One region of the Planococcus sp. NCCP-2050 genome, then DNA from elsewhere that is predicted to be linked to it. Evidence: riboswitches for the same ligand, from Rfam matches in the RefSeq annotation. Region 1 holds a riboswitch; each other region holds the start of a gene.
What was found. A riboswitch is a leader RNA that binds a small molecule or an ion and turns the genes downstream of it on or off. The one in region 1 is predicted to bind lysine.

Region 1 (8,154 bases):
CGTCCGCCACGGCAACCCCTTGTTGGCTAGCCATGAATCCAAGTGCTGCGAAAACGCCAATCCCTGCCAATAATTCGAATGCCGAGTTGGCAAATCCAGTGATAAAGGCGTTATTGGTAATATCCGATTTTTTCGGAAGATAACTTGCATAAGTGATCATAATCGCAAATGCTACCGATAAACTGAAGAAAATATGGCCATAAGCTGCTACCCAGACCGAAGGATCCATAATGGCATCAAAATTCGGTTTGAAGAATGCATCTAATCCCATAGCCGCTCCGTCCAACGTGACAGCGCGAATAACAACAATCAAGAAAATCACTACTAAAGTTGGAATGAAAATGCGGTTAGCCATTTCAATTCCTTTTTTAACTCCGGCAAGCAAAATGCCAAGTGTAATGATCCAGACAAGTGCGAGCGGAATAAATACACCCCATACTATTCCACCAGTTTCACCTGGCTGTACAGTCAATTGCAAGAAATCATTGAATAGGAATCCTTCTGTATCGTCTCCCCAGGCTTGATTGAAGGAGAAAATTGTGTAGCGCATTGCCCATGCGATGATGACCGCATAATAGACGGATATGACGAACGACACGAAGACGGCCCACCAGCCCATCCATTCCAATTTCTTGCCACTCATTCTAAAGAATGATAACGGCGCCGATCCGCGGTACTTGTGTCCAATGGTGAATTCCAAAATAAGAATTGGTATCCCTGCGGTTAACAGAGCGAATAAGTACGGTATAAAGAATGCTCCTCCACCATTTTCATAGGCAACATATGGAAAACGCCAAATGTTCCCTAAACCTACCGCTGAGCCGACAGCCGCCATAATAAATCCGGCTCGCGTACCCCATTGCGAACGTTCCATCTCTCTTCCCCCTTAGTGTTCTTCCATTTTTCTTACAGAAAAATAGGAAGTTTGTTTATTTTCAGATTATTGCTAATCTAAAAATAGTATAACGAGGGAGTTTGGCAAAGTAAAGATAATTTCTCGTTTTTTTTAATTAAAACTATTTGCGAAATAATAAAAAAGCAGAGAAGTAACTTCTCTGCTTTCGAATTTATACTAGTTTATTGTGTTTTTCAGCTATAGTCGTGCGTCTTGACCAGACGATGAATAATATCGCCAAAATAACAATCACTACGCCTAAAGACAGTAAAAGTGAGTTTGTGAACCCTATGACAATATACCCTACCGCAGCAATTAACGCGGCTGTAATAGCATAAGGCAACTGGGTAATCACATGGTCCATATGATTGCTTCCTGCTCCTGTAGAGGAAAGGATCGTCGTATCTGAAATCGGCGAACAATGATCGCCGAATACAGCACCTGCTAAAACCGCTGAAAGCGTCGGCAATAATAATTCCGGTTCAGCTTGAGACATAATCTGCCCAGCAATTGGCAGCAAGATCCCGAATGAACCCCAAGATGTTCCTGTAGAAAATGCCATGATGCCTGCTAGCAAAAACAGCAAAACCGGAAGAATTGAAGTTGGCATATTAGCTTCGGTAACAACATCTGCTAAATATTTTCCGGTCTCAAGACTATCGATCAGATAAGTCAATGACCAAGCGAAGATAAGAATCATCACTGCACCCAACATCGATCTAACTCCAGCCAAAATTCCTTTTGCTACCCAACCGGCATTGGCTGTTTCGTTTTTACGCATTTGCAGCAAGTACAGAATGACGGAAGTTAGTGCACCCAATACACCGCCCACTAGAAGAGAAGCAGGCACATCCGTATTCTCAAAAATCAGCCAGATATCAAAAACTTGTTCCGCATTTTGATAGCCGGTCCACATCATTGCACTGACAGTTCCTACGACCAATACGAAAATCGGTAATAATAAATCCAGAACCCGGCCATGGGAATGGCTTGGAAATTCTTCTTTCATTTCACCCGGAATCGTTTTTTTCGGATCGAATAATTGGCCTTTTGTAAGGGCTAAGGTTTCATGCTTTTTCATCTCGCCAAAGTCTACGTCACGGATTGCGACAAAAAAGACAATTGCAAGAGAAGCAACCACATAGAAGTTCATCGGTGCCATCCAAATGAACGCTTCCAAAGCGGAAGACTCGACGTACGTTTGCCCCGCTAATATGGTGGCTACGATTCCGATAATGGCTGCGCCCCAACTCGATACTGGCGAAATAACGCAGACAGGCGCGGCTGTAGAATCGATAAAGTAAGCGAGTTTCGCGCGAGAGACTTTGTAGCGGTCTGTAATCGGGCGTGCGACTTGCCCTACAGCGAGTGCATTAAAGTAGTCGTCAATGAAAATGACAATGCCTAATAAGACCGTAACAACTTTTGCTCCTCTTCTCGACTTGATCCGAGTCGATGCCCACTCAGCAAAAGCATGGCTTCCTCCAGATAAGCTGACGAAAGCGGTAATGATTCCTAAAAGCAGTAGGAAAAGAATAATGAAAACATTATAAGCATTAAAGCCTTCATCCCAGAAAATAACTGCAAAAGACGTGTAAAGCTCTTTTAAAGCGGCTACCGGAGCAAATGAGGTATAGATAAATGCTGCAGCGACAATCCCGGCTCCAAGAGACAGCAGCACGCGCCGCGTTAATAGCACCATTGCAATGGCGATAATTGGCGGCAAGATTGAAAAAATCGTGTTCTCCATGAAAAATCCTCCTTTTTTGTAGGATGGAAGAGAAAAAAGGCTGATTGTCTCCGTTAGGGTACAATCAGCCTTCTACAATTCGTCTGTGTGATAATACATCAAACATCCCTGTAGCTCTTCATTTGTGCAAAGCACAAATGACAGTGCCATTCTTCTTCAGAATGACCCCAGCCCTTTTTCCATTGACTGTGAAAAAAGAACTTCGGCAAAATTTCCTTTCGAATGCGTTCAACGTTGTCAAACTCGCGCATTGTACTGATAAATTCCGCAGCCTCTACCCATCGATATAATTCATTTCTTAGTTAGCATAGCCGATATTTTTTTGAAAATCAAATGAGTTTATACTTTGAATATTCACTCACTTAAGTGCTTTGCTTCTAAAATACTGGCTGAAAACATCCCGCAGGAATTCAGGCATGAAGTATTTCTTAGGCGCCCGTTTTAATGAAGGGAAAAAATAACCAAAAGTGAACATATCCAAAGTAATCAATTTATAACTTTCCTCTGGATTTGCCGGAATGCCGCCAATGAATAATTGATGATTTTCCATGGATAAGTTGATGCGGATCATTTTGCCGAACACCGCCCCACGAAAACCCATCCCTTTCAATTCAATAGTCGGCCACTCAGCGTTCAAGGATTGAAGAAAGATTTCTTTCAGTTCAGCGCCTGTCAATTCGATCAGGCAAGGATTAATCGGATGTGGAAGCATCTTATGGAAATCATAGCGCGTTGCTGTTCCAAGCGGCATATTCTCCATAAAGAGCCCCGCATTGAAAATGGCGCAATCCGCTCCTGAAAAATCTAACATCGCTTCCCCGAACAATTCTGCGAGTTTCGAGTCTTTGAACCAATCTGCGTCAAGCACTTGCTCATTATAGAAAATCGGATCATTTAATTGCTCTTTTCCTTGCGCAATCAGCAAATCATCAAAATCTTCTTCGACACTTTGGAGCATAGCAGTCTCAATCAATTCCGCTTGTTTTTCGCCGCTTTGAAGATCGACTGTAATATGTCCAATATAGATGCCGAATTTGCCGGCTGCTCCAAGCATCGTATTTCCGATCATTTTGCCCTCATGGAAAATATGATGCGTATGGGCTCCGAGCAATACATCGATTTCCGGGCATAACTCCACCAATTGCTCATCTTCTTTGATGCCGAGATGCGACAGACAGATAATGAGATCGGCTTGATCTTTTATGGCCTCAACCGCCTGGACTATAGAATCCTTTGCGTCGGTTACGGTCCAGCCCAGTCGCCGGTAAAACGGCGTAAACTCTGCAGTAGCCCCAACCAACCCAATTTTCAAGCCGCTCTTTGCTTCCACTAGATGAAAAGGTTTCGCCCAATTCGGCCGGCTGCCGTCCAATTCAAACAAGTTCGAGACGATGACGTCAAAATCAGCTTGCTGATAAAGCGCGTCAAGCTCTTCCTTAGCCAAGGTGATGCCTTCATTATTGCCGATGGTCACAGCATCGTAGCCTGCATCATTCAATAATTCGATATTCCCTTTCCCTGAAGTCCCTTCAGTGAAAGGATGCGAACGGTCAACGTGGTCACCAATATCAAGAATAAGGCACATATCCCCTGCTTCTTCGTGCCAACGCTTTCGCTCTTTTAGCAGCGACCGGATGCGCGGCCAATTTGAAAAATGGCTATGCACATCGTTTGTATGATAAATGTGAAGGGTTTCACCCATGACTTACACCTCTTTAAGAACTAAATATTCCTTCATAAATAGACCGCAGTCCGAGAACCAATAAAGCAATCCGCAAAATAACGACGAGCGTATCGGAATTCAATTTTTTATTTAACGCGGCCCCTATTTTAGCACCGATATAAGCACCGGGAACGACTGCTAATGTGTAAAGCCAAGGCACATTGCCGAGTGAAATATGGGTAATGGAATTTACAATAGCCGATAAAAACACCATGAACATCGAAGTCCCGACCGCTACATGCGGAGGGAATAGAAAAAGAAGAATCATTGCCGGCACCATGATCGATCCTCCACCGATGCCGAATAAGCCGGATGCAAATCCGACGGCAAATGTCAGAAGAAGTGCAAACCATACAGGATAGCCGTATACGTATTCCTTATTCATCGAATCCCGGAACGTGAAATTGCGTCCATTTTGCACAAACCACCGCACTGCTTTTAAGCGGTCTTTCACCAATAACAGCAAAGCCAGAAAAACTAATAAAAATCCAAAATACAATTGAAACGAAGGGAGATCCAGGCTTTTATTGACAAAAGCACCAATGATGGTTCCTGGTACGCTGCCAGCGAAGAAAATCAGCCCGCTCCGATAATCCACCGTTTTGACTTTCATATAGGAAAGCGTAGAGGACAGACCTGTGAAAATCATCATGACGACAGAAAGTCCGACGATTTTCTGAGGCGGGAGTTCTGGGAAAAAGATGAAAGAAGTGCCGAGAAAAAGCATAGCAGGCACTAAGATTACACCGCCGCCGAGTCCGATTAATGCGCCAACGATGCCTGAAAGCAAACCGACAAGCGCAATCAGCAAGAAGACCATTAAAACCCTCCGTCAAATAAATCGAGCTGCTTCGGTGATAAGCCGTTAAATTCCAAGCCGTTCATTTGCTGGAATTGCTTTGCGTCACCAGCGGCATGGCCTCCTGAATTGTTGTTGAAGACAACATACACCCGTTCCGTTGATTTCTCCAGTAGCTTGGCTGCTTCGCTGATTTCTTTTAATTCTCTTTCATTGTAATCGTAAAGATAGCGGACTTCCCGCCATTTTTGGCCATGGCCAGGATTCAGCCAGCCGTGGACATTGCGCCCATGGAGCCGGATCAGCACTTTATCTTCCCGGGTAGATACGGGAACCAATGGAATCGACCCTTCGCCTGCTTGTGGTTCATCGCAGACTGAATGGATCAGGTTGTTTTCCCTAAAAAATTCAAGCGTCTTCTCACGAAGCTCAGGTGTATACCAAGATTGATGGCGGAATTCCACCGCCAAGTCAAATTCTTTCAGCCTTCCGGTGATTTCCCGGATCTGCTCGACATTTTCTTTTTGGCAATCGAACCATGGCGGGAATTGCAATAAGACCATGGCCAGTTTCCCTGCCTCTTTTAACGGGCGAATGGATAAGATAAAAGCTTCAAACATTTGATCGCGGCTTTCGAAAGGGTTCTCCCCCCGCTGATGCCCGGTCATCCCTTGATAGGCTTTGACGACAAATTGGAACCCTTCCGGCGTTTCATTGATCCATTTCCGGATATTCCGTTCAGGCTGGACCGCATAGAAAGAAGAATCCAATTCCACGATCGGAAAATGTGCACTATAGTCAATCAGCTTTTCTGTTTTTTTAGAACCTGGGCTATAGACATCCGGATGGTCGCCCCATCCAGTCAATCCTACATATATCATGAGTCCGCCTCCAATATTCGTTGTTATTTTATGATAGCATAGAAAAAATAAGACGTCTTATTAAGAGCTGCCTTTAAAGGAAAAGGTATTTTTTTAATTAAAATCTTACCTTATCTCTTTTTTCCCAGTTCCCTAAAAAAATACACCTCTATGGAGAAGAGGAGTCGATCCCTTTGAAAAAACAATGGAACCGCGAAACACTCATTGAGAAATTCGAAGCCAACCGCAATGAACAATTATCCGTGCCGATGGCCGCTTACATGCGGAACCAATTCCCTTTTCTCGGCATCAAAACACCCCTAAGAAACACGTTATTAAAGCAGCATTTTTTAGAATACGAATTGCCGCATCCACCACAGCTTTTCGAAGAGGTATGGAAACTCTACAACTTGCCGGAACGGGAATACCAATATGCCGCTATCGCCTTGCTCGAAAATACGAAACATCATTTGACGCTTCAAGACCTGCCCAATTTGAGGCAGCTCATTGAAAGCAAGTCCTGGTGGGATAGTGTCGATTCAATCGCTCCGAGGATAGTTGGCCATGTCATTAGTGAGGAACGCCTTAACGGGGCACCTATCATGCTTGAATGGTCCTATGCCGATAATCTGTGGACGAATCGCTCTGCCATTTTACATCAGTTGAAATACAAGCGGGAAACCGATACCGAATTATTAACTTCAATTATTCGGCAGCATGCAGCTTCTAAAGAGTTTTTCATCCAAAAAGCAATTGGTTGGGCATTGCGAGAATATGCCAAAACGGATGCGGAATGGGTGCGGTCTTTTACTGCACATCACTCACTCATGCCGCTCAGCAGGCGGGAAGCCTTGAAGAATATCGAAAAATAATCCACATACTTCCTATTTTCCATCCAATATAAAAAGCCCGATGCCATATAGGCACCGGGCTTTCCGTATTAAAAAATTAACCGATAGAGCCTTCCATTTCGAACTTGATTAAGCGGTTCATTTCTACCGCATATTCCATTGGAAGTTCTTTCGTGAATGGTTCGATAAAGCCCATAACGATCATTTCTGTCGCTTCTTGCTCAGAAACGCCGCGGCTCATCAAGTAGAACAATTGCTCTTCAGATACTTTCGAAACTTTCGCTTCGTGCTCTAATGAAACATTGTCATTCAAGATTTCATTGTAAGGAATCGTATCAGAAGTTGACTGGTTATCCATGATCAACGTATCACATTCAATGTTTGAACGTGCGCCATCCGCCTTACGGCCGAAACGGACAATTCCTCGGTACGATACTTTACCGCCTTGTTTCGAAATGGATTTCGAAACAATCGATGATGAAGTATTCGGAGCCAAGTGAATCATTTTAGCGCCAGCATCCTGGTGCTGACCTTTCCCTGCAATTGCAATCGAAAGCGTCATTCCGCGAGCGCCTTCGCCGCGCAGGTAAACTGCTGGATATTTCATCGTCAATTTAGAACCGATGTTGCCATCAATCCATTCCATTGTTCCGTTCGCATCAACAAATGCGCGTTTCGTTACAAGGTTATAGACGTTGTTTGCCCAGTTCTGGATTGTTGTATAACGGCAATATGCATCTTTTTTCACGACAATCTCAACTACTGCTGAGTGAAGTGAGTTGGTTGTATAAACCGGTGCTGTACAGCCTTCTACATAGTGAACGCTTGCGCCTTCATCAACGATGATCAGCGTACGTTCAAATTGCCCCATGTTTTCTGAGTTGATGCGGAAATAAGCTTGTAGTGGAGATTCCACTTTGATGCCTTTTGGTACATAGATGAAAGATCCACCAGACCATACCGCTGTGTTCAACGCAGCAAATTTATTGTCAGCAGCCGGAATAACCGTCTGCCAGTATTCTCTGAACAAGTCTTCGTTTTCACGAAGCGCAGCATCTGTGTCTTTAAAGACGATGCCCATGTCCTCAAGTTCCACTTTCATGTTGTGGTAAACAACTTCTGATTCGTACTGTGCAGAAACACCCGCAAGGTATTTTTGTTCTGCTTCAGGAATCCCAAGTTTGTCGAATGTCGCTTTGATTTCTTCTGGAACTTCGTCCCAAGAAGTTTGGCTCGCTTCAGATGGTTTTACGTAATACGTAATTTCATCGAAGTT
Region 2 (8,154 bases), on a different contig from region 1:
GAAATACTCGACGGAACGCTACAGCACGCTGCACGGCTATAAACAGGACTTATTCGATTTATGTGATGCTTTGGATCTTCGGAATGTGGTTTTTGTCGGACACTCCGTCAGCAGCATGATCGGCATGCTGGCATCGATTGAACGCCCCGAATTGATGACGAAACTGATTATGATAGCGCCGTCGCCTTATTATATGAATGAGGGGGATTATCGCGGTGGGTTTGAACCGGCTGATATCGATGAATTGCTTGATATGATGGAAGTGAATTATAAGGAATGGGCAAAGTATTTGGCGCCTGTTGTCATGCAAAATGATGATCGGCCCACTTTAACGGACGATTTTGAAAATGTTCTTTGTTCAAACGATCCTGTGATTGCGCGCCAATTTGCAGAAGTCACATTTAAGTCGGATATGCGAAAAGAATTGGGGAAAGTAAAAGTTCCGACCTTGATCTTGCAGACGCAATTTGATGCGATTGCACCGGTTGAAGTCGGGCGCTACGTAAATGCTGAAATTGATAACAGCCGACTGGTTCTAATGGAAGCCAAGGGACATAATCCGCATTTAAGTGATGCAGAAGAGACCATCGCTCACATCCAGGCATATTTGAAGGAATAGGGGCGAGCGAGATGGAGGAACGGTTAAATCAGGCGCCATTCGGTTATCTGGTGATGGACCACGAATGCCGGATTATCGAGACGAACGAAGAAATGAAAAAGATAATCGGAAAAGAAGAAGTTCCCGAGCATGTGCATCAACTATTGACGGTTGCTTCGATGGTTTATTTCCAAACTTATTTTTTGCCGGCCATCACTTTGCATAAAAAAGTCACTGAGATGTCCCTCACCATTAAAAGCCAGAAAGGGCCAATTCCGGTTTTGATGAATAGCATCGAGCGAAATGGCTTTTTTGAATGTGCATTGATCGAAATGAGTATCCGGGGTGAATATGAGAAGGAGCTGCTTTTGGCGAAGCAAAAGGCCGAAAGAATCAATCAGGAATCGGCGGAAGCCTATGCAAAGCTTCAAACTCTTCTTTCGGAAGTAGAAATGAAACAGCTGGAACTCGAAAAGCTCAATGGCGGCTTGAAGCACCTCGCCAACACGGATCCTTTGACCGGCTTGAAAAATCGGCGCTATTTGGAAAAGGAAATGGATAATCTAATTGGACGGGCACGAGAAGGATTGCCGCTCGCTGCGATGGTGATCGACATCGATTTTTTCAAGAACGTCAATGATACATATGGCCATCATATAGGGGATTTGGTGCTCCGTGAACTGGCTGATAAATTGCGGAGCGAAGCAGAAGCCTTCGGCATTGTAGCAAGACTTGGCGGAGAAGAGTTCATCATCGTATTGCCGGGATTTGACCACTTGCAGGCAAAGAGCTTAGCGGAAGAAATCCGAATGCGTGTAGAGCGGGATGAATGGACTCATGCAGCGATTACTGTCAGTATCGGACTGGCATCTTTTTTAGAAAAAGATAACGGCATCACGTTATACAGCCGGGCGGATAAAGCTTTGTACGCTTCGAAAAAGGGCGGCCGCAATCGGGTGACGGCATTTTAAGAATAGCAGGTGCGGGTGGCTTGTCAAGCTTGCTTATAGGCGGTTTAATTTCTTTTGAATAAAAGTATGCCGTGAACCTGAAAGGCGGTTATAATGAATTCAAAACACTACTGAATTCAAACCATGGGGGATCAGGATGGATAAAGAAATTAAAATGCTCGGCAAACGGGTGGAAGAAGAACGCTATGTCATCGCTGAATTGATACAGGAAGAAGTTTCTAAAGACATCAGTTTTGAAGAAGCAAAAGAATATGCCGGTTTTATCGATGCAGTTACTGAATTTCGCGCGGGCTTTATCGGATTGCTTGCCCAGTCATTTGAACATTTTTTGGATCCGCAAACAGCTTATGATGAAATTTCTGTCTGGGGAGAAAAAACCGGAAATTACTTTCTCGATCAAAATATGGCGCTTGATGCTGCTTTGGCAGAGACATCCCTTTACCGAAAGCATATCGGCAAAATCATTAAGACCGAAGCGATGCGCAATCAAATCAAACTCGAGCACCTTTTTGAAATCATGGAGTACTTTCATACACTTTTGGATCACGCTGCTTATTCCTATAGCTTTGCCTATATCAATTCATACCAGAAGAGCTTAAGGGAGGCTCGGGACGAATTCATGAAATTGTCTGCCCCGGTAGTGCCTGTAAACGATCAAATCGCTATTTTGCCATTGATTGGAGAAATTGATATCGATCGGGCTCAGTACATATTGGAAAAGACCTTACTGGAAGCCAGTCGTTTAAAAATCTTAACCTTGATTATTGATTTGTCCGGGGTCGTTAAAGTCGATGCGGTAGTAGCAGAACAGATTATCCGAGTGACCCAGTCATTAAGGCTGGTCGGCGTGCACAGCATGCTGACCGGCATCCGTCCGGAAATGGCACAGACGATGATCAGCCTGGGAATCGATGTCAGCCAGCTTTCGCTTGGCGGCAGCTTGAAACAAACGTTTAAAAAACTTACTGCCAATCCATAAAAAACTGCTGAAGCATCAAGCTGCTTCAGCAGTTTTTTCGTTGAATGAAATGGATTTAAAGTTTAGAAAGATTAGCTGGACTTTCCGAAAGCACGTGCTGAAGAGCTTGCTGTTCCTGCTCATTCAATGGGATCATTGGCAAACGCACACCGCCAACTTCTATGCCGCTTAAGTTCAAGGCTGTTTTTACAGGCACCGGGTTTGGCGCCGCAAATAACGCATGCATCACCGGCAAGAGTTTACGGTGAAGAGCTGCCGCTTCTTGGACATTGCCGCCTTTGAACAGGGTAATCATTTCTTGCATATCGTTCCCGATAATATGGGCTGCGACCGAAACGATGCCTTTTCCGCCGATTGAAAGCATTGGCAAGGTCAAGCCGTCATCGCCGCTGTAAACCGCAAAGTCAGCCGGTGTATTTTCAATAATTGCCGCTGCTGCATCCAGATCGCCGCTGGCTTCTTTTATCGCCACGATGTTTTTGATGGCAGACAGGCGAATGGTGGTTTCAGGAGACAGGTTCACGACACTACGCCCTGGAATATTATAAAGCATCACAGGCAGGAACGTTGAGGCGGCGATTGCTTGGAAATGCTGGAACATGCCTTCCTGGGAAGGTTTATTGTAATATGGGGTCACGAGCATGACGCCGTCCACGCCGATTTCTTCTGCTGCGCGCGTGAGCGAAATCGAAGAACGCGTATCGTTAGAGCCTGTGCCTGCAATGACCGGGATGCGTCCGTCGGTTATTTTAACCACAAACTTAAATAGCTCAATTTTTTCATCCGTTGACAGCGTAGGAGATTCACCGGTTGTGCCGGCTACGACTAGCGCGTCCGTGCCGTTCGCGATCAAATGCTCCACTAGTTTTTTGGTTGCCTGAAAATCTATATCACCTTGTGCGTCGAATGGCGTCACCATTGCTGTCACTACTTGTCCGAAATTCATCGTACCACCCTTTTCTCGTTTTTTTGGTTTGCTTTTAGAGGTAAACGGGTCGGTCATTAACAAACAAAAAGCAGCAACGAGGGTCTCGTTGCTGCCATAGAAACAATGTCATGCGTTTGTTTCTTTGTGTCAGATAGCCCTCCATATAGTTTCCTATATGACAGTTCAGCATTTGTTCAATGCAGAACCAGCGATAGCTAGTATGAGCCTTTCATCGCTTCGGCAAATTCCCCTTTCAGCATACGTCAACGGATCCCATACTCCTCGGTAAGCGTACTGATGGTCTTTGCACCTCTATCCTCACCCGGAATATCCGGGCAAGAAAATATTGAATTAGCTAGACCATATCAAAAATAATGGAATATTGCAAGCCATGCTGATTTGATTTAGTTAAAAAGAAAGGAGATGTGTTATGGAAGAACAACGAAGAGACAAGGAACTAACTATCCAAACGTCGGAAATCCAGCAAGGGTTTCCCGAATCGATTCATCACAATCGCTATGAACCGACGCCTTATTCGCTTCTTGATCAATTGTTCGACCGGTACTCCTTATCTTCTTCGGATCGGCTCGTCGATTTTGGCAGCGGGAAAGGGCGATTGAACTTTTACATTCATCACCGCTTCGGAGCCCAAACTACCGGGATAGAAATGGATCCCCATTTTCATCGGCAGGCGCTAGAAAATTTACAGGCTTATGAAAAGAAACGGAAAACAGGAGGCGGAATCCAATTTATCCAGTGTTTGGCTGAGGAATACAAGGTGCAGGAAACGGATAATAAATTCTATTTCTTCAATCCCTTTTCTGTACAGATTTTCATCGCGGTCGTCAATAACATTATGAAATCATATGAACAAAGAACGAGGGAGATGGACTTGATCTTATTTTTCCCGTCCGATGACTTTATCGATTATTTGGCGCAGCGGACTCCGTTTGAAGTGGCTGAAGAAATTGAATTGCCTGCTTCCGGAAAGAATCTTCGGGAACGGTTCTTGATATACCGGCTTTCCGTGTATTGATTTGAAAACTTGTAAATAGGGGTATAACGGGAGAAAGAGGTTGTTGAAGGAGTGGTTTGATGAAGTGGCGAGGCAGAAAAGCGAGTGGAAATGTAGAAGACAGGCGTGGGTCGGGAGGCGGCGGTAAGCTAGTTGCCGGCGGCGGAATTGGCGGATTGCTGATTGTTCTGCTTGTTGCATTTCTTGGCGGAGATCCAGGAGCGATATTGAATGGCTTAGATTCAGGCGAAACGCAGACAAACGAACCTTACGTGGAAACCGAGCAGGAAGCAGAGCTATCCGATTTTGTGGCAGTTGTCTTGGCGGATACGGAAACGGTATGGGCGCAGGTTTTTGAAGAGGAAGGGATGGAATACGTGGAGCCGACCTTAGTGCTTTTCGATGGCAGTGTAAATTCTGCTTGCGGAACAGCAGGGGCTGCAGTCGGACCGTTTTATTGTCCGGGAGACCAGAAATTATACATCGACCTCAGTTTTTATGAAGAGCTTCAGAATCAGTTCCAAGCACCCGGTGATTTCGCGATGGCTTACGTAATCGCCCATGAGGTCGGGCACCATGTGCAGAACTTGCTCGGGGTCATGAAAGAAGTCCAGCCGCTCAGAAATCAATTGAGTGAAGAGGAATACAATAAGCTGCAAGTGAAGCTCGAGCTTCAAGCGGATTATTATGCCGGCGTCTGGGCCCACCATGCACAAGGGATGGACCTTCTCGAAGAAGGGGATTTGGATGAAGCGTTGACTGCTGCAAGTGCAGTCGGAGATGATACGATCCAGCAGCGCTCGCGCGGCTACGTCGTGCCTGAAAGTTTCACGCACGGCACTTCTGAACAGCGCAAGAACTGGTTCTACAAAGGCTTTGAAGCCGGTAACCTTCAAGCCGGGGATACCTTCAACGCAAATGATTTGTGACGGGGGATCCGTGAAAATTGAAGAACTGAAGAGTCGGGCATTGATATTTTTGGCAATGTGATTCATTATTGAAATAGACAGTCTTTTCACGCAGTGCGCGAGGGGAAATTAGGTTCTATAAAGGAAGTAAATTCATGCAGGAAGAAAATATTACACGCATCCAGCTGGACGGCCGCGAGATTGTTTTAATCGGTACGGCCCACGTTTCCCGGCAAAGTGCGGAACAAGTAAAAACCGTCATTGAACAGGAACGCCCGGATTCGGTTTGCATCGAGTTGGATGCACAGCGTTACCAGTCCGTTACTGAAAATAGCAAATGGAAAGAAACGGACATCTTCAAAGTGTTAAAAGAAAAGAAAGCCAGTCTATTATTGATGAACTTGGCCATTTCTTCTTTCCAGAACCGGTTGGCTGATCAATTCGACATCAAACCGGGACAGGAAATGATTCAAGGCATTGAATCGGCAAAAGACACAGGCGCTGAATTAGTGCTGGCTGACCGGAATATCCAAGTGACTTTCTCGCGGATTTGGGGGAATCTTGGTGTCATGGGTAAAGCGCAGCTTCTGACTTCGGTGTTTTTCAGCATCTTCAGCAAAGAAACCATTTCAGAGGAAGACCTAGAAAAGATGAAATCGCAGGATACGTTAAACGCGGTCTTGGATGATTTCACGCAGTCTTTTCCAAAGTTGAAAAAACCGCTTATCGATGAGCGGGACCAATATCTAGCCCAGAAGATCAAAGAGGCTCCCGGCGAAAAAATCGTGGCGGTTCTTGGAGCGGCCCATGTACCGGGAATCACTAAAGAAATACACAACGAACATGATTTAGCGAAGCTATCAAAAGTGCCGGAGAAATCGAAATGGCCGAAAATTATCGGCTGGATGATTCCGCTCGTGTTGGTCGCATTAATTGCGATTACATTTTACAACAATCCGGCAGCGGGAATCGACCAGACCATCAGCTGGGTGCTATGGACTGCATCGCTTGGTGCAATCGGAGCAGCGGTGGCGTTTGGCCACCCGTTTGCCATCTTGACTGCATTTGTCGGAGGTCCAATCGGCGCACTGCACCCTTTGCTTGCAGCAGGCTGGTTCTCGGGCCTTGCCCAAGCGTATATACGCCGGCCGAATGTCGGAGATTTTGAAACCCTTTCAAAAGACGTATTTACGATTAAAGGCTTCTGGGACAATAAAGTTACGCGGGTTCTGCTGGTTGTAGTCCTTACCAATTTAGGAACAGCAGCAGGCAATATCATTGGCGGCGCCGATGTCATCCGCCTATTCATCAAAAATCTATAACATACGAAAGCCGAACGGAGATCCTTGCCGTTCGGTTTTTTTCTTTTTATTGTATAAAAAAGTAAGGAATAGGGTATAGGGGAGAAAATCATCCGTTAGCAGGTAAGGAGGAGCAGGAATGGGATTCTTCCTTGTTGGCATTCTTTTATGGGCACTGGTCATTGTCTCAATTGTTTTGTTCATCTACGGTCTATGGAAACAGTCTTGGAAAACCTTGGTTTGGAGTGGAGCTGCGCTGTTAGTTCCGATGCTCTCGATTTTTCTTGGCGGCCAAGGGATTTGGTTTCGTTTATGTATCGTTCCTCCGCTTGCTATTTTTGCAGTTGCTTACTATCTCAAGCAAAAAACGATACAGCCTCTTTAAAGATGAATTGAGGAAAACCTCCTCAATTCATCTTTTTATGAGAACTTAGAACTGAATCGTGGAAATAGTCAGTAGTTAGTTATACAATACTTATACAAAAATGTGAAAGGGGTTTGAAAATGAAATACATATTGGAGCGGGGAAAACTTTTTTTATTCCTGATATTTATATTAATGCTAATTGGTGTATATGTATTCACTACATTGCCGCAGCGTGAAATTCCAGAAACTCCGCCTAGCCTGGTATTGATTTCGACCATTTTGCCAGGGGCTGGCCCGGAAGAAATCGAGAATTCGATCACTAATCCGATTGAAAGGGAAATCCAGAAAGCAGATGGTGTGGCTTCTGTGCAATCCATTTCTTCGAATTCAGCTTCCATCATTACGCTGGAAATTGAAGATGGCTTCGATCCCGATGAACGGGTGAATGAAATTCAGCAGCAAGTGCAGCGGGCAACGGGCCAATTCCCGGATCAGACCCAAACACCAACCGTTGAAAAGCTGGATCTGACATTCCCATTAGTTTCCTATATGTTTTACGGAGATGAGGCAGAGCTTGCGAATATGGAAGAAGCGCTTGCTGAGTTGTCCGATGAAGTGGAATCCGTGGACGGAGTTGCCGGTACAACAGTCAAAGGCTTGAACAGCCAGCAAGTATTGATTGAACTGGACACGGAACAGTTGGCGGCCAATCAGCTTCAGCCGTTTGAAGTCATTGAATCTTTGCAACAGGCGAATCAGCCGATTTCTCTTGGAACCCATGACAACGGCAACGAACAGCTTGTATTAACGGTGCAGCAAGAAGACGGCATTGAGAAGTTGAAGGCTTTGCAAGTCGGATCTGCGGCTGTTCCATTGGAAGAGGTTGCAACGATTGAACTTGTCGACCAGGAAACGGAAGACATCGTGACTTTTGAAGGCGAGTCTGCCATTTCTTATACAGTTTTCCTGAAAACCGCCCAAGACGTACCTTCTGTTGATGAAAATGTTTCCGAAATCATTGAAGCATTTACGGACGAATTGCCTGCAGGAGTAGAGGCAGAACGCTATGAGTCGCAAGCGGAAAACGT
Region 3 (8,154 bases), on a different contig from region 1:
TTGATCAAGCCAGATATATAGCGCAATTCTTTTTCCATGAATGCTACTTTATCGGAATTGTGTGGAATATGGTTATTGGTGTTTGTCATTCTAATCATCCACTCCTCGGTTATGTATCTTCTCTTCTATAGTGAAGGTTTTTTATGGTTATGGCAAGAACACAGTCAGTTTTCCATCGAAACAGCTTGGTTTTTGGTTAACAATTCACGTTCTTCCGCACTCCAAGGATAACCTTTTCCAGTTTTCTTGGAAATCTGTACCATCGCGCCTCTTCCTGTAAAACAAGTCTCCTCTTTTTCATTGATTGCCCAGTAATGGACGTCTATCGAAGAAGTGCCGACTGATGCAACTTTCACGTAAACAGTCAATTTCTCATCAAAGAAAACTTGTTTCACGTAATCGACTTGCATATCCGCAACGACAGGAAACAAATCACTGCCTTTTAGCCAGCGCTGCATAAGCCCCAGTTCTTTCATATACTCGATGCGTGCAAATTCAAAATACGTAATTGGCACCGTATTATTCACATGCCCGAACATATCCGTTTCTGAAAAACGCACTTGGACCGGCGCAGAAAAGCGAAACTCTTCTTTCCATTTATTAAAATTTTCAATGTACTTGGCTTTCATCTAAAATCCTCCAGTTTATCTTCTAAGGTCATATTTTATTAGTATAGCAAAACTTTGACCTTCACCTGAAGTCATATGTAAATAAATCAAAAGAAAAAATCCCTGCCGCAGCAGGGATTTTTTTCAATAAGACTAATCAACCATTCTGTCGCTTCCGAAGAAGTTGCGGAACATTTGAACTGTTGTGTCGCGGTTCAACGCTGCGATTGATGTTGTCAAAGGAATTCCTTTTGGACAAGATTCAACACAGTTTTGAGAGTTACCGCAGCTGCCTAGACCGCCATCGCCCATGATTGCATTTAAGCGCTCATCGCGAGTCATAGATCCAGTTGGGTGCGCGTTCATCAAGCGAACTTGTGAAAGTGGTGCCGGTCCGATGAAATCGGATTTATCATTGACGTTCGGGCATGCTTCTAAGCATACGCCGCAAGTCATACATTTTGAAAGTTCGTAAGCCCATTGGCGTTTGCGTTCTGGCATACGGGGTCCGTCGCCAAGGTCATGAGTTCCATCGATTGGCACCCAAGCTTTGACTTTTTTCAGTGAATCGAACATGCGGCTGCGGTCTACGATCAAGTCGCGGACTACAGGGAATGTCTTCATCGGCTGAAGGCGGATTGGCTGTTCCAATTGATCGACAAGAGCTGTACACGACTGGCGTGCTTTGCCGTTGATGACCATTGAACAAGCTCCACATACTTCCTCAAGACAGTTCATGTCCCAAGTTACCGGAGTTGTTTTTTTGCCGTCCATTGTTACTGGATTCCGGCGGATTTCCATCAACGCCGAAATGACGTTCATGTTCAAGCGATATGGCAATTCGAACTTCTCGAAATACGGCGCTTCGTCCGTAGAGTTTCGGCGTTCGATTTCAAATATAACCGTTTTTGCTGCTTCACCCATGGTAAATTAGCTCCCTTCTTAGTGTGCTGATGAGTAATCTCGAATTCGAGGTTCAACCAGCGATGTATCGACTTCTTCGTAAGTGAAGATCGGCTCATCGTAGCCATTGAATTTGGCCATTGTTGTTTTCAAGAATTCTTCGTCATTGCGTTCCGGGAAGTCCGGTTTGTAATGAGCTCCACGGCTTTCATTGCGATAATAAGCCCCAAGTGTGATCACTCGTGCTAAATGTAGCATATTTTTCAACTGGCGTGCGAACATTGCGCCTTGGTTGCTCCAAAGCTGAGTATCCGTGATGCTGATGTGGTTGAAACGTTCAAGCAGCTCTTGGATTTTCTCATCTGTCGCTTTCAAGCGGTCGTTATAGCGAACAACTGTTACGTTGTCTGTCATCCATTCGCCAAGTTCTTTGTGAAGAACGTAAGCATTTTCAGTTCCATCAAGTGCTAGGATTTCATCCCATTTGCGCTGCTCTTCAGCAACTGCACGGTCAAAAATGTCCGAAGGAAGATCTTCAGCCAATACATCCAAACCTTGAACGTATTCCATTGCATTCGGGCCTGCCACCATTCCGCCATAAATAGCTGAAAGCAATGAGTTAGCGCCTAAGCGGTTTGCTCCGTGCTGCGAATAATCACATTCTCCTGCTGCAAGAACGCCAGGAATGCTTGTCATTTGGTGGTCATCGACCCATAGTCCGCCCATCGAATAGTGGACAGCCGGGAAAATTTTCATTGGAACTTTACGAGGGTCATCACCAGTGAATTTCTCGTAGATTTCAATGATTCCGCCAAGTTTGATATCCAATTCTTTTGCATCTTTATGGGAAAGGTCAAGATAAACCATGTTCTCGCCGTTGATGCCCAGTTTTTGGTTTACACAAACATCAAAGATTTCGCGCGTCGCGATATCACGTGGAACCAAGTTTCCGTATGCCGGATACTTTTCTTCCAAGAAATACCAAGGTTTGCCGTCTTTGTATGTCCAGATACGACCGCCTTCACCACGAGCCGATTCAGACATCAAACGAAGTTTGTCGTCTCCTGGAATCGCTGTCGGATGAATCTGGATAAACTCACCATTTGCATAGTAAGCGCCTTGCTGATAAACGATCGAAGCAGCAGACCCTGTATTGATAACAGAGTTTGTCGACTTTCCGAAAATGATCCCAGGTCCGCCAGTTGCCATAATCACTGCATCTGCACGGAACGCACGGATTTCCATTGTCGTCATGTTCTGGGCAGTGATTCCTTTGCCGACGCCGTTGTCATCTAAAACTAAGCCAAGGAATTCCCAGCCTTCGTATTTCGTGATCAATCCAGCCACTTCGTGGCGGCGAACTTGCTCATCTAGTGCATAAAGCAATTGCTGGCCAGTTGTTGCACCGGCAAAAGCCGTTCTGTGGTGCATCGTTCCGCCGAAACGACGGAAATCAAGAAGACCTTCTGGCGTACGGTTGAACATAACGCCCATGCGGTCGAACATGCGAATAATTCCTGGTGCCGCATCTGTCATTGCTTTAACAGGTTTTTGGTTGGCCAGGAAGTCACCGCCGTAAACGGTGTCATCAAGGTGAATCGCCGGGGAATCCCCTTCACCTTTTGTATTTACCGCTCCGTTGATCCCGCCCTGTGCACAAACTGAGTGAGATCTTTTAACTGGAACGATTGAAAACAGGTCAACGGGTGAACCAGCTTCTGCAGCTTTAATTGCTGCCATCAAACCGGCAAGGCCGCCGCCTACGATAGAAATTTTGCCTCTCGCCATTTTGGTATTCACTCCTCTTTTAGTTCACCAATAATCAAAACGTTCTTAAACGAACGCAAACAAAGCTCTGATACCAATGATAGTTAGCACCACAAACACTAGAAGCGTGAAGTAAGATGCCATTCGTTGAGATTTTTCGGATTGCGTGATTCCCCAAGTGACTAAGAATGACCAGAAGCCGTTAGCCAAGTGGAAAGTCGCTGCTGTAACACCCACAATATAAAACGCTAACATTAATGGGTTGCTCAAGATATTTTCCATCATATTGAAATCTGCTTCCGCTGCATTGCCGATCGCAACTTGGAAACGAGTTTCAAAGACGTGCCATGCAATGAAGATCACTAGGAAAACACCTGTGTAACGCTGAGCAACAAACAAAATGTTGCGCATGTAGCTGTACTTACCTGGGTTATGCTTAGACGTGAACGCTATGTATACACCGTAGAATGCATGATACATCAACGGCAAATAAATAACGAAGATCTCTAAGAAAATAACAAACGGCAAGTTCGCCATGAAGTGAGAAGCTTTGTTGAAAGAAGCTTCACCTTGTGTAGCAAAATGGTTGACGATTAGATGCTGCGTCAAGAACAGCCCTACTGGAATGATTCCTAGTAATGAGTGTAACCTGCGCATTAAAAATTCACGATTGTCCAAAACTTTTACCTCCCTCAAGCAATAATACGCAGAAAAAAGAGCAAACGATATGTTACGAAAGCATCCATTGACTGCAACCAACATCATGATACAATAATATGACATATTTATTGTACTCCGCCCCAATTGGAGCGTCAAGGCAACTAGCATATTTCTAAGTGATTCTTACTATTAATTTATTATACTGAAAGTGGGTTTGACATGACTGTAAAAGATGCTGAAACCGATCAGGAGTTCGGTTATGAAATTATACGGGACTATGTATTATCAGAAGTTCTAGGGCAGCACGAAGCCGATATCCTTTACTGGGCCGGGAAATCGCTTGCCCGCAAATTCCCTCTTTTCGCGATGGAAGAAGCACCTGATTTTTTTAGCCAAGCGAATTTTGGCCAATTGTCCTTGGAAAAGGCCGGCAAGGATGAAACCACCTATACACTCCACCCCAACAAAATCGAAAATCGTTGCTTTAAGCTTGAAGCCGGATTTCTGGCTGAACAAAAACAGAAATTGGGCGGTTTTTTGACAGAAGCCTACGAAGAAGTCCTTCCAAAAAAGAATTTAGTGCGGATTACTTTGAAAACGGATCTGCGGGAAAAAGCATAATCTCACTTTTCGAACATTCACTTAATCTTTCCATGAGAAAACCCCGATTCCATTTATCGGGGTTTTCTTTTTTATTCATCTAAACCAAAGGCTCTGTGCAAAGCATTGGCTGATTTTTGCATTTCAACAAGCGGCACAACGACCGATACTTTAATCTCTGAGGTGCTGACCATCTTCACTGGAATTTCTTCCAGGCGCAGAATATCGAACATTTGCGCTGCAACCCCCGGATTTGAAACCATGCCAGAACCGACGATGGAGACTTTCGAGAGGCCTAATTCAAATTCGCAAGAGACAAAACCGATTTCCTCTTTGTATTGTTCGAGCACACGGCGCGCTTCTTCCAGACTTTCTTCTTTGATGGAAAAAGAAACGGACGGCGGGAACGCATCCGTGATGCTTTGGACGATGATGTCTACATCGATGTGATGTTCAGCAAGCTTTGTAAAGATATTTGCCAATGATCCATTGAACGGTTTTTTATATGTGACTGTCACACGTGCAATTCCTTTTTCGAATGCGACGCCTCTGACAATAAGATTTTTTTCCACAGTGACCACCTCTTGTATAATTGTGCCGGGTTCATCGGAATAACTTGCTCTGACCGATAGGGAAACCTGGTTGTTTTTCGCAAATTCAACTGCCCGAGGGTGCAAGACGCCAGCACCAAGATTGGCCAGTTCCAGCATTTCATCATATGAAATCTGCTCGAGCTTCCGGGCACCGCTGACAAAACGCGGATCAGATGTATAAACACCGTCGACATCCGTGTAAATATCGCAGCGGTCTGCCTTTAATGCAGCTGCCAGCGCCACCGCTGTCGTATCCGACCCTCCGCGCCCGAGTGTCGTAATGTTGCCGATTTTATCAACGCCTTGGAATCCGGCAACTACACAGAAATAGCCATTGTCCAACACCTTTTCCAACCGATCTGTATGGATCTGTTCAATGCGTGCATTGCGCGGCACTGATTCTGTTTCAATGCCCGCTTGCCAACCGGTAAACGACAAAGCTTCATGGCCAAGCGCTTTAAATGCCATGGCGAGCAGTGAAATGGTCACCTGTTCCCCTGTAGCTAGCAGCATGTCCATCTCCCGCTTCGGCGGTTCTGCTGATATCTCACTTGCCAATCCCAGCAATGTATCGGTCGTTTTCCCCATCGCAGATACGACGATTACGACTCTACTGCCTTTCTCTTTTTCAGCAATAGCTCTTTCCGCGACTCCGATAATTTTTTCCGGAGTTGCGACTGATGTTCCTCCAAATTTCATGACTACCGTTTTCATTCCATTCACTCCCACATTTTTTCGATGTGGCCCTCAACATGAAAAGCAAAGACTGAATATAGCTTTGCCTGCCAATAAAAAAAGGCAGCTCACCGAGTTACCGGCAAACTACCTCTTTAGCATGTACGAATACGAAAAACGTCCATGTGAGATAGCCCTCCAGAGATAAACTCTGACAGCCCTGCACTTATTAAATGCAGGACCAGCATGCGAGTTGCAAACTTCAACACACTTCGGCGGGCGTCCCTTTCCCCATCCTTCATCGATTTTGCAAATCTCCGAATGGCTACTATTGACGTCCGCACCTCTATCATCACTTTTCCAAGTGATTCAATTATTCTTCTACGATAACATGTTACTACTCGGTTGACAATGTCTCATTTTGAAAATGCTGATAAATCGTTTGAGACAAGCCTTCCGGCATCCCCGCCTCTTTTAACTCTTCAATTGACGCTTCTTTGATGCGTTTGACGGAGCCGAAATGCTTCAGCAATTGCTGTTTGCGCTTAGGTCCGACGCCTTGCAGCCCATCAAGCGCTGACTGAATCGAGTTTTTGCCGCGCAGCTGCCGGTGGAAAGTTATGACGAAACGGTGAACTTCGTCCTGAATTCGCTGCAGCAGATAAAAAGCTTCGCTCGTACGTTTCAGCGGCACGACTTCGACTGGATTTCCGTAGAGAAGCTGTGAAGTTTGGTGCTTTGCATCTTTTGCAAGGCCCGCAATTGGAATAGACAAGCCCAGTTCGTCTTCGATAATTTCCCGAGCCGATTCCATCTGCCCTTTCCCTCCATCGATCACGATCAAATCAGGAAGCGGCAGCCCGTCCCGTAAAACTCGCGTATAGCGCCGGCGAATAACTTCACGCATTGCTGCATAGTCATCCGGCTTTGAAGCGCTTCTGGTTTTGTATTTGCGATAATCTTTTTTAGACGGTTTCCCGTCCACAAATGCCACCATGGCAGAAACTGCATCCGCTCCTTGGATATGGGAGTTATCGAATGCTTCAATGCGAAGCGGCGTTTCAATATTCATCGCCTCGCCAAGTTCTACGCAAGCACCGACTGTGCGTTCTTCCTGGCGTTCAAGCAATTGGAATTTCTCTTTGATGGCGATTTCCGCATTTTTCTTTGCCAAAGCCACCAAATCTTTTTTCTTGCCGCGCTGCGGAATAAGGACACGCATATCCAGCCATTCACGCACCAATTCAGCATCTTCGCCTTCCGGCAATAAAATTTCATTCGGCTTTACATGGTTCGATTGTTCATAAAATTGACCGAGGAAAGTCATGAACTCTTCTTTAGGGTCCCGGTAAAGCGGAAATAAAGAAACATCCCGTTCAATCAGCTTGCCTTGGCGGACGAAAAAGACCTGTACACACATCCAGCCTTTATCAATTGCATAGCCAAAGACATCCCGGTTCGTAAAGTCATTCATCGTCATTTTCTGTTTTTCCATGACTGTTTCAATATGGGAAATTTGATCACGGTATTCCTTCGCCCGCTCAAACTCCAAATTTTCAGCAGCTTCGGACATTTTTTCAACGAGGTCTTGCTTCACTTCGCGGAATCCGCCATTTAAAAAGCGTGAAATATCATCGATCATTTCCTGGTAAGTTTCTTTTTCAACCGGTTTTACACACGGTGCCAAGCATTGCCCCATATGATAGTACAGGCAAGCACGGTCCGGCATCGTATGGCATTTGCGAAGCGGATACAGCCGGTCGAGCAATTTCTTTGTTGCACTCGCTGCATACGCATTCGGATAAGGGCCAAAATACTTTCCTTTATCGCGCTTTACTTGCCGCGTAATAATCAATTTTGGATGGCGTTCACTTGTGATTTTTAAATACGGATAAGTTTTATCATCTTTTAACATGATATTGTATTTCGGATCATGCTTTTTGATCAAGTTCAATTCCAAGATCAACGCTTCTTTTTCCGAATTTGTCACAATGTATTCGAAGTCGACAATTTCTCCGACTAAGCGTTGGGTTTTCGCATCATGGCTTCCGGTAAAGTAAGAACGCACACGATTTTTCAGCACTTTCGCTTTGCCCACGTAAATGATTGTGTCTTGCCGGTCTTTCATCAAGTAACAGCCCGGCTGATCGGGAAGAATTGCTAATTTATGTTGGATCAATTCATTTGCCATTATCTCACCCTATTAAAAAACCGGGGCCATCACTGGACCCGGTTAAGAATTATGCGTGTTGGTTAACTAATTCAGCCAAAGCTTCTTTTGGTCTGAAGCCAACAACTTTATCAACTGTTTCTCCGTCTTTCATCAATAGAAGAGTCGGGATTGACAT

Region 2: it holds a riboswitch for lysine, as region 1 does, so the genes downstream of both, dapA (4-hydroxy-tetrahydrodipicolinate synthase) here and NFU07_RS15555 (Na+/H+ antiporter NhaC family protein) in region 1, are expected to answer to the same signal.
Region 3: it holds a riboswitch for lysine, as region 1 does, so the genes downstream of both, NFU07_RS12385 (aspartate kinase) here and NFU07_RS15555 (Na+/H+ antiporter NhaC family protein) in region 1, are expected to answer to the same signal.

The regions. Positions count from the first base shown of each region.
Region 1 covers NZ_BRCX01000006.1:34,820-42,973, forward strand. Annotated here, with positions in the region: gene NFU07_RS15550 (sodium-dependent transporter) at 1-874, opposite strand, end outside; gene NFU07_RS15555 (Na+/H+ antiporter NhaC family protein) at 1,068-2,645, opposite strand; lysine riboswitch at 2,749-2,930, opposite strand; gene NFU07_RS15560 (bifunctional metallophosphatase/5'-nucleotidase) at 3,004-4,347, opposite strand; gene NFU07_RS15565 (sulfite exporter TauE/SafE family protein) at 4,361-5,188, opposite strand; gene NFU07_RS15570 (DUF72 domain-containing protein) at 5,188-6,048, opposite strand; gene NFU07_RS15575 (DNA alkylation repair protein) at 6,222-6,899, shown strand; gene sufB (Fe-S cluster assembly protein SufB) at 6,976-8,154, opposite strand, start outside.
Region 2 covers NZ_BRCX01000001.1:1,508,224-1,516,377, reverse strand. Annotated here, with positions in the region: gene NFU07_RS07430 (alpha/beta fold hydrolase) at 1-619, shown strand, start outside; gene NFU07_RS07425 (GGDEF domain-containing protein) at 631-1,569, shown strand; gene NFU07_RS07420 (STAS domain-containing protein) at 1,706-2,548, shown strand; gene dapA (4-hydroxy-tetrahydrodipicolinate synthase) at 2,604-3,494, opposite strand; lysine riboswitch at 3,621-3,799, opposite strand; gene NFU07_RS07410 (class I SAM-dependent methyltransferase) at 3,907-4,512, shown strand; gene ypfJ (KPN_02809 family neutral zinc metallopeptidase) at 4,572-5,420, shown strand; gene NFU07_RS07400 (TraB/GumN family protein) at 5,555-6,721, shown strand; gene NFU07_RS07395 (hypothetical protein) at 6,840-7,085, shown strand; gene NFU07_RS07390 (efflux RND transporter permease subunit) at 7,205-8,154, shown strand, end outside.
Region 3 covers NZ_BRCX01000003.1:166,303-174,456, reverse strand. Annotated here, with positions in the region: gene NFU07_RS12415 (MarR family winged helix-turn-helix transcriptional regulator) at 1-89, opposite strand, end outside; gene NFU07_RS12410 (acyl-CoA thioesterase) at 165-629, opposite strand; gene sdhB (succinate dehydrogenase iron-sulfur subunit) at 762-1,532, opposite strand; gene sdhA (succinate dehydrogenase flavoprotein subunit) at 1,551-3,299, opposite strand; gene NFU07_RS12395 (succinate dehydrogenase cytochrome b558 subunit) at 3,345-3,935, opposite strand; gene NFU07_RS12390 (YslB family protein) at 4,158-4,559, shown strand; gene NFU07_RS12385 (aspartate kinase) at 4,631-5,845, opposite strand; lysine riboswitch at 5,990-6,163, opposite strand; gene uvrC (excinuclease ABC subunit UvrC) at 6,204-7,997, opposite strand; gene trxA (thioredoxin) at 8,047-8,154, opposite strand, start outside.